2 regions of the Mucilaginibacter robiniae genome follow, and region 2 is predicted to be linked to the other one. Evidence: riboswitches for the same ligand, from Rfam matches in the RefSeq annotation. Region 2 holds a riboswitch; the other holds the start of a gene.
The links. A riboswitch is a leader RNA that binds a small molecule or an ion and turns the genes downstream of it on or off. The one in region 2 is predicted to bind fluoride.
Positions count from the first base shown of each region.

Region 1: it holds a riboswitch for fluoride, as region 2 does, so the genes downstream of both, HH214_RS15165 (voltage-gated chloride channel family protein) here and HH214_RS09245 (phosphatase PAP2 family protein) in region 2, are expected to answer to the same signal.

Region 1 is NZ_CP051682.1:3,433,066-3,437,490, reverse strand. It holds gene HH214_RS15180 (response regulator transcription factor) at 1-205, shown strand, start outside; gene HH214_RS15175 (response regulator) at 246-602, shown strand; gene HH214_RS15170 (hypothetical protein) at 710-2,302, opposite strand; fluoride riboswitch at 2,489-2,560, shown strand; gene HH214_RS15165 (voltage-gated chloride channel family protein) at 2,603-4,000, shown strand; gene HH214_RS15160 (putative sensor domain DACNV-containing protein) at 4,133-4,425, shown strand, end outside.
Region 2 is NZ_CP051682.1:2,068,500-2,072,924, reverse strand. It holds gene eno (phosphopyruvate hydratase) at 1-307, opposite strand, end outside; gene HH214_RS09255 (hypothetical protein) at 312-740, opposite strand; gene HH214_RS09250 (metallophosphoesterase family protein) at 746-1,513, opposite strand; gene HH214_RS09245 (phosphatase PAP2 family protein) at 1,510-2,070, opposite strand; fluoride riboswitch at 2,278-2,351, opposite strand; gene HH214_RS09240 (hypothetical protein) at 2,914-3,087, opposite strand; gene HH214_RS09235 (hypothetical protein) at 3,227-3,394, shown strand; gene HH214_RS09230 (SDR family NAD(P)-dependent oxidoreductase) at 3,750-3,947, opposite strand; gene HH214_RS09225 (hypothetical protein) at 3,950-4,186, opposite strand; gene HH214_RS09220 (hypothetical protein) at 4,273-4,425, shown strand, end outside.

The DNA of each region.
Region 1 (4,425 bases), 1.4 Mb from region 2:
CCACTGCCAAAGACTTAAAAGCCAAAAGGCTACTGAAAACATTCCGGTAATGTTGTTATCAGCCTACCCGCATATAGAAGAATTGGCAGTTACTGCCAAAGCCGACGGTTATATTAAAAAGCCCTTTGATATTCATGAATTGAGCCCTGCTATTCAATTTACTTTGAACCAAAATAAATCAGTGTCATATTCACCTGTACACTAAAACTAAAGCTTGGTATTCCTGTTAAATCCTTCAAAATATCATGAGTAAGCGCATTTTGATTGTTGAAGATAACGAGGATTTAACAGAGGCTATTGAAATGGTTTTGCATAAAGCTGGCTATGAACCATTAATATGCAGAACTTACAATAATATTTTTTCTTGCCTATTCAGAAATAATGTTGATTTGGTTATTCTGGATGGGTACTTAAATGGTTATGATGGCAGGCAAATACTGCAACAACTTAAACAACATAGTTCATTCAAAGATTTGCCTGTAATTTTCGCCTCGGTCATGACCGATGAAGACTTGACCGGATACAAGCCAGATGCAACACTACCTAAAGTATATGGTATGAATGAATTGCTTAAAAAAATTCACGATTTGTTACCTGCTTAAAATAACTTAAGATTAAGGTATAATCTTTTATTCTTAATTATTCCAAGTTCTTTTCTAAATATCGCACGAACAAAGGGCGATTCTGCATTTACAGATTACTAATCTACTTATTCTTTCCGTACTAAAGTTGTACTCACCTCAATTTCGTTAAGCAAACCGGGTGTGCTTTTGGAGGTATTTGCATAACCGGCATCAGTTTTGGTTTGACTAATTTTGGTAATGTCGGCATCTATCTGGTTCAGTTGTTTAACCAAGCTGTTAATTTCTGATAAATGTGCATTAAACATACGTGCACGGTTGTTATATGCCTCAACCTGATCGTTTTTACCAGCAGGTGCTGCTTTGGCGGTATCTAAAGCTTGATAATTATAAGGCGTTAAATTAGCTACAGTAGTTAACACCGGAATTAATGATGATGAATCGCGTTTAGAAAGTTTCGCTAAACTTAACCCTTGCGAGTTAGGATTATAGCTAATCAAGTTTTCGTACTCACCCAAAATAGCAGACTGTACCTGCCTCTGGCGCATGTAAGTATCAGTTACAATTCTGGCTTTTATATCGTTTTTAAAGCCCTTAAACAACAGTGAGGTAAAATCATAAGCCTTCGTACGCAATACAGCGTTTTGCACTGAATAATAATTGCTTAGTGTGCGGTTTTTGGCATACATCAGCCCTACATTAGAACTCACTAACTGAAATCCAGGATTGCTGCTTATAGACAAATCTGTCTGATTGCCGAAATTGTAAAACTTGCGACCATATACCTCCAGATTATCTACCCGTTCATACGAGGTCAAGAAATATAAGCGATAGCGTTGATATTGCTGATCGGGGTTATCAATTTGCGCATAACAGTTTTGAATAAAAGCCTTCACGGCATTATCATTAAATATCTGGTAAATATTAGCATTAGGACTAGGCCGCCATCTAATTAGAGATAATTTCCCTTTAAAGTCCAGTTCTACACAGTTGTTGTTATTAAACGAATTGCTTAATCTGCCCAAAAAATAGGCAATCTGTGCATCGGCCTGTACCTGGTGTTGGGTAGTTACTAAAGCATACAAGCTATCCTGAATGGTTAAATAATTCTCGCTATTGTTCCAGTACGAAGGTTCAAGTGGAGGCAACAACAACCGATTGGTTTTCGTATCTACAAAAATAAAGGTCCCTAATGGGTACACATTCTGAAAGTTGTTTTCCAGTAATGAAAAGCTGCTAACCGTACTGGAATCCAGCTTGAGCAAAAAGTTCAGCACCTTATTGTGTTCCAGTTGCAGGCTTAAGTTCTGCAACGATTCAAAACTGGCATTCTCTTTTTCAGGAATAACAATCGGTATGTAAAAGACCTGATTTTTATGGGCATTCAAATAGGTGTAATCCTTTTTTATTAAAGCAGAGGTCACGTCTTCCTGGTTCTGCCCATAAAAAGAAATGGTATCTCCTTTACTTACTTCAACTTCTTTAATACGCTCTTCATCCGGCTTTAGCTTCATCAATGATTTCACCTTGAAAGCGCCCGATTTTTTCGATATTTTATAAAAAACAAGTAAGCTACTTTTGGATTCATTTTTAAGTTTAAACTTAAAGTCTTCTGCCCTACTTGAAGCTGCTCCAAAAACTAAAGCTAAGAGTAGCAGAACCAGTTGGTTTAGCTTAAATGATGTAACTGTTGTTATAGAAGCTATTTTCTTCGAAGGCATATCAATAGATCGTATTTCTAAGTTAAAAACACCGCAGCATGTATATTGTGTGAATGTGTGATGCTGTGGTAGTTACCTCCTTCTTAACACCTATTTAGGTATTTTAGTATACCGATCATGATATTTGAAATCAGGGTTACATTTTTAACATTTTTGTAGCCTAATTAAACAGGCTAACTGCTATCTTTGCAGTAAGGAAATGGTGTCTTCCGGTTGCTTTGCAACGAACCGCATATTGCTGATGGCGCCTGCAAATAACTAACTGCATATTTTATGGTATGCGGTACTATGCATTTGTAGGTGAAAAATTTTAAATCTTCTTCCGCTTTCTACAACCATCCTGTTATTCAAACTTTAAAATACGGCTTACGTTGGACGGTGCTTATCTTGCCTGTTGCCATAATTATTGGTAGCGTAGTCGCTTTGTTTTTATGGCTGCTCAGCTGGGCCATTCATTTCAGATTTAGTCATACTTGGTTGCTGTTTTTATTACCATTGGCAGGTATTGCTATTCACTTTATTTACCAGTCGGTAGGTAAATCATCCGAAAAGGGCAACAACCTGATTATGGACGAAATTAATAAGCCCGGTGGTGGGATACCTCCACAAATGGCACCTATTATTTTACTTACTACGGTAATCACCCACCTGTTTGGCGGCTCGGCCGGGCGCGAGGGTACCGCTGTACAAATAGGCGGCAGCATTGCAGGTATGTTCGGTAAATGGTTTAAGTTAAACGAGGCCGATATGCACTTGGTACTCACGGCTGGCGTAGCTGCCGGCTTTGGCGCTGTATTCGGTACGCCGCTTACCGGCGCTATTTTTGCCTTAGAGGTATTAAGTATTGGCCGCATCAAATATGATGCTATCCTGCCAGCTCTTATTGCCGCCATTGTGGGTGATGTTACCGTATCAGCCTGGGGTGTTCATCATACCGCTTATCATATTGATGTACTGGCAAAAACGTCTTATATGCTGTCGGCCTACCTGCCATTTAATTGGGTATTGCTGGCTAAGGTAGTTCTTGCTTCTGTTGCCTTTGGTTTAGCAAGCTGGTTGTTTTCCTTAATGGTGAATGAAATTAAAGCAACTTTCATTGCTTTGTTCACCCACAAATGGCTAATACCTTTAACCGGCGGTTTGCTTATTATAGGGCTTACCTACATTATAGGTAAACCCGATTATTTAAGTTTAGGGGTTGATGCGCAGTACCCAGGTGCAGTAACTATCCCTTCCAGCTTTCATGCGGGTGGCGCTGATACCTGGAGCTGGCTATGGAAAACCTTATATACCACTTTAACTTTAGGCAGCGGCTTTAAAGGCGGCGAGGTAACGCCTTTATTTTATATAGGCGCTACACTTGGCAACACACTTTCCGGACTATTGGATGCACCTGTAAGTTTATTTGCAGCTTTAGGCTTTATAGCGGTATTTGCCGGAGCTACCAACACTCCATTAGCCTGCACATTTATGGGTATTGAACTATTTGGCGGTGAACATGCCTTACTGTTTGCCGTAGCCTGCTTTACGGCTTATCTGTTTAGCGGACATACCGGCATTTACAGTTCGCAACGCATTGCCATACCTAAGCTGTTTGATGCTAATTTACAGGATGAAACAACCTTAGCTGATTTAAACAAACAACGCGGTTATCTTCACCAAAAACTGGCTAAGTATAAATTTAGGTTTAAAAAATAAAGCAGTGTACCTTTAACTGTAAGGGTGAAGTTACCAGCCAAACAGCAGGTGGTATTTGACATCCGTATGGCTGAACACGATTAATTATCTCGATACACATTGCTATCATTGTTGTAAATTTTCAAACCTGCTATGTTATCCGAATCTACCTATTTACCTGCACGTATTATTGCACCGGCTATTGAGGCGCATTTTGCAACCCACCTAGCCTTAGCTGATGATTTGGGTGAAGGTAATTTGGCTTCTCCTACACATAGCAGTATCATTGAAGCCGTTATTGATGTAGCTTTTTGGGCAAGCCTGAGGCGCGAAGAAGGTCATTCGCCTACTATATCTTTAGCGCTGCTACACCCCGATCAGGCAGAACAGCCGCTTATATTTGGCCGGCAACTGCGGCTAACTCCACAAAACCTGATTAAACTGGC
Region 2 (4,425 bases):
CTTTATTAGGCGTGCCGTCCAATTCAATCAGCTTCTTGTCATAGGCTTCCTGACTATCAAAAGATTGACCGGCAATGGCGCTCCTGACTTCGCCGTTCAGGCCGGCAACGGCTTTTTCCACGCCTTTGCCCTGGTAGCGGGTCTTGTCGCCGTCACGGAGTTCAACCGCTTCTTTTTCGCCGGTGCTGGCACCGGAAGGCGAGATGCCGCGGGCAGTTGAACCGTCTTCCAAAGTAATTTCTGCTTCGACCGTAGGGTTGCCTCTGGAGTCTAATACTTCCCGGGCGATGAGATTGGTAATTTTCATAGGATTATGGATTTGTTATTTGAATGAGTTGCTGGCTAAGTTCGATAAGCGGCTGCAAAAAGCTATGATACCCGGCGCGGTCATTTTCGTCAGTTGGGCCGTAACCTATCAGGCGTTCAAATTCAGCGCCTGACAGGTCTTCCCACAAACGAACCGCTTTAATGTTCAATAACTTATTTAAGCTTTGCGTTTCTTTATCAATCGCGTAAAACCGGCTAAAGTTTTGCAGGGCCGTTTTTGTCAGATTGAGCTGAGCAATCACAGCCTCGTGCTGATCTGTGGTAAGATCGTCAGATAGCATAATTACGCCGGTTTTTTCTTGCGGCAATTTGGCATAAGCAAGCAGTTCTTCCATAGCTTCTAGGTATTCCGCGGCGACATGAATGACTGAGCCGATAGCCCTAAGATGATTGGAATTAAAATTATTTTTCATATCGTTTATGCGTTAGTTAAAAGTTGTGCATACAAATCAGGTAAACCGCTTGCGCGGATTGCTTGTTGCACCTGTTGTACATTGTAGGGCACACGTTTGATCTGAACGTCCAGGGCACTAACCAGATCCTCCTTTAAAGGTAAAATAGTAAGCAGTGCGTAGGCAGCCCTTGGATCACCATCTTTTGGTTTTCCCACTGAGCCTACATTGACGGCCAGCTTAGTTAGGCGGGCGGCGCCTTCATCTAATATGAACCGCCGGATATAAGGCCGGTGCGTATGCCCCATCAGGAGCACCTTTGCATTAGCCTGGCCCATCAGTTGCACCAAATGTGGCTCAGGGCAGTCTTCAAACACGTATTCATTTATACTGGCGGGACTGCCGTGGGTCAGCACGAGTGCCTGTGTACCGAAGGCGGGATTAAATGTAAGTGTCAGTTGTAATGGCAGGGTCTGCAAGTACTGACGGTTGCTTTCTTTAAGCGTTGCGTTGGTAAATGCAATAGCCCGTAAACCGGCCTCATGCTCTTCCTCTGTCTGGTAAGAGAAGGGAAATTCGGGTACTCCCTGCCCGATACCCTGATCATGATTACCCATGAGACTACTGATCCGGCGCCCACGTATAAATTCTACAACCTCGTTGGGCCAGGGTCCGAGGTTGACCAGGTCGCCCAGGCAATATACTGCATCCGGCTGTGCATTTTGCAAGTCGGCCCAGACAGCTTCCAACGCCGGCAGGTTACCGTGTATATCGCTAAAAACCGCAATCCTCATAGATGTATTCCTTCCTGAAGTTGAATCATGATGAGGCTAATGGAGATAGTCCGAAGCATGGCGACCAAGATATCCTGGATCAGCTCTCCTCTGCGCTGGTACCAGCGGATTATTATAGGACCGTAAAAAGCAATCACAAATATAGTTACAGCTACACCCAGCAACAGGGAGATAAGAACATCTGCAGGAAAACTCAGGCCGTTGAAAATAGATAGATAAGCAAGACCCATCGTAGTGACAGCCAGTGTACGCTGCATTCGCTTGTTATTCCGGTATAACCAAGCCAGGCCGGTTCCTAATACCGCTATTCCAAGCGCATGAGCTGAGGGAAAGCTGCGGGTGGATGATTGCCCTCTGATCAGCAGTGGCGCCAACTGAGTGCCCATAGCTGCAGACGGGCTCTGCTGGGAAGGAAAAAATTTATAGCGTAGCGGCAGATGCAGGTAAAAGGCAAAGATTAGTGCACACAAGACCGTTGTCCACCCAGATGGGAAACGGCGGCTTAGTATTAAAGTCAGGATGGATGGTAAAAGAACAGGACCGGTGAGCCACTGCACGCCCTGAAACGTTTCGGTGGGGTAAATTAGATGCCATTGATATAACTGGAGCCACGTTCCTCGGTTACCCCGAAGAAACACCAAAAAAGTCAACAGTATGATAAAGCACACTACCGGTTTTAAAAAGGGTGAAATTGAAGATAACGTGTATTTGAACCGCATATCCTACAAACAAATAATATCAACCTCAATTCAAAAGGTCAACTTCAGTCTGCAGGCGCCATCAGCAAAATGCGGTTTGTTGAGAACTCAACCGGAAGGACACCATTTCCGTTAAAGCAAACTTACAACTTCGAAGTTTAAAAAGCAATTATTTTAATTGAAAAAATAATTGTGAAATGAGCATCTGGTATTAAAAATGCAAAATATACGATTATTAGTGAAATATTTTGGTGACTACTTCAAGTGATTTGACTGCTTACTATCACCTGTTAGGAAGTATAAATAGCTCAATATCGTGATTTACATTGGTGTTATTCAACTATATTTTATTGTTCATTTAAGGTTATCCTCAAAAAATTAATTGCTTAAGGGAAACCATAAAAATTTGAAAGGTTTAAGGCTTATCGCAATATTGCGATATAGCTTACGGGTATTGCAAAGAATTGAAGAATGCAGGTATCATTCAAGGCACCATAGAGGGCGTCAGCACCTGCTATTGCATCGAACCGAAAGCCTGGACCAGATTGCGAAAAGATTTAGGTCTGTGTATGATTTTTTATATTGAATTAAAAACCTGCTGTTAAATTTTTAACAGCTATCCATTATAATGTTACAATACAAACGGTGCAAAGCAACCAACAGACAACAGACATGGTAAGGCAGAAGTACAGCGACATTGTCTTACAGGATAAAGCTGAAAACCAAGCCTAGTGCTGCGGAGCGGGTGGCTGCTCCACCGAGCTGTACAATATCATGAGCGATGATGATACCGAGCTGAGCGGCTATAGCCCGGATGCTGATTTGGGCCTGGGCTGCGGCCTGTCCGCCCAGCCTGCCAGAATCAGTGCAGGGCAAACCGTAATTGATCTGGGCAGTGGTGCGGGCAATGACTGCTTCGTGGGCAGGACGGAAGCCGGTGAGGCAGGGTGATTGGTATCGACATCACTGAGGCCATGATTGCCAAAGCAAGGGCCAATGCGGACTGAGCGATTTGTTGAAGCAGGAAACTGGTAAAACCGTCATTGAACTGATCCATATCGCTCTGATTGCAGAAGCCAAAAAGAGGCTGCAGCAAGGTAACGAAAATGTCTCGCAAACCGCGTTTGCACGGGTTTTAAAACCGTTCCTGTTTTCGAAACTTTTTAAAGTGAAGCAGGACTAAATCCGGTTTTCTACCTCAAACAATTATTGAACTGCTTGAACTTTTCTCGACCATTTTTGAACTGTTAACCTTCATTCATTTTTTCAAAAGCTTTATACCTTCGCTTAGTTCTTTTATATCAACAAACGGCTTTCAATCTAAAGCTGTTTGTTGATATAAAAGCGTTGATCAGATCCGCTGCGACCGACACCCATACTACCATCCACACCCAAATGGCATCGGTGATGCAGGCTGCGTCGTCGGACAGCAGGAAAGGGACAGCACTGACAAAATTTCCCCGTTTGGCCGTTACACCCCACTAGATGAATGCTATTCAGGCCCTAATGAGCATCTTTGACTTGGTCTGCGGTGCCCATCAGGCTGTCGGATAGGCTTTGGCTTTACCGCCCAGCGCTTCGACTTCTTTCACGGCGGCATTCAGCCCGTCTGTGCCCCTGGCCAGCAGCGCAAGTGAAGCGCCTTGTTTGGCAAATTCCCGCACTATGGCTCTTCCCAAACCGGCCGAGGCACCCGTCACGACTACGGTCTTGCCTGCGAATTTTCGTTTCATCATAATTACAATGCCTGGTCCTGGTAATATTGTTCAATGGCGTCCCCAATTACATTGACCGTTTCCTGTGCTACAGCGCCACTCACCAGACTCCATGAGTTGTCGCCGTTGTTGATAATAGACACAGGATTACCATTCAGTTCAAAACTGAAGGTTTCATCGGGATGTGTAATCCCAAGCGCCGTTGCAGATTTTTCTTCAGGCAACTGAACTGAAATCTGAAATTTATCTTCATGCTTCATTCTTTTACAACAGCTGTGCTGAATGATTGTTGAATTTAGTTACCTGAAGTTAACTACAGGTTAATCAAAGCCGCATCCCTGTTGTTATGCAAAAGAAACATCAAATGAACTATCAGGTGGAAGAGATATCCGGCTACAGTTACGCGGTTCAACTGATTCCGGTAACAGACAGCGACAAGCAATTACTGAATGATAAGAGAGGCAGTGAAGCTATAGCGAAACATTATCATGAAGCGGTA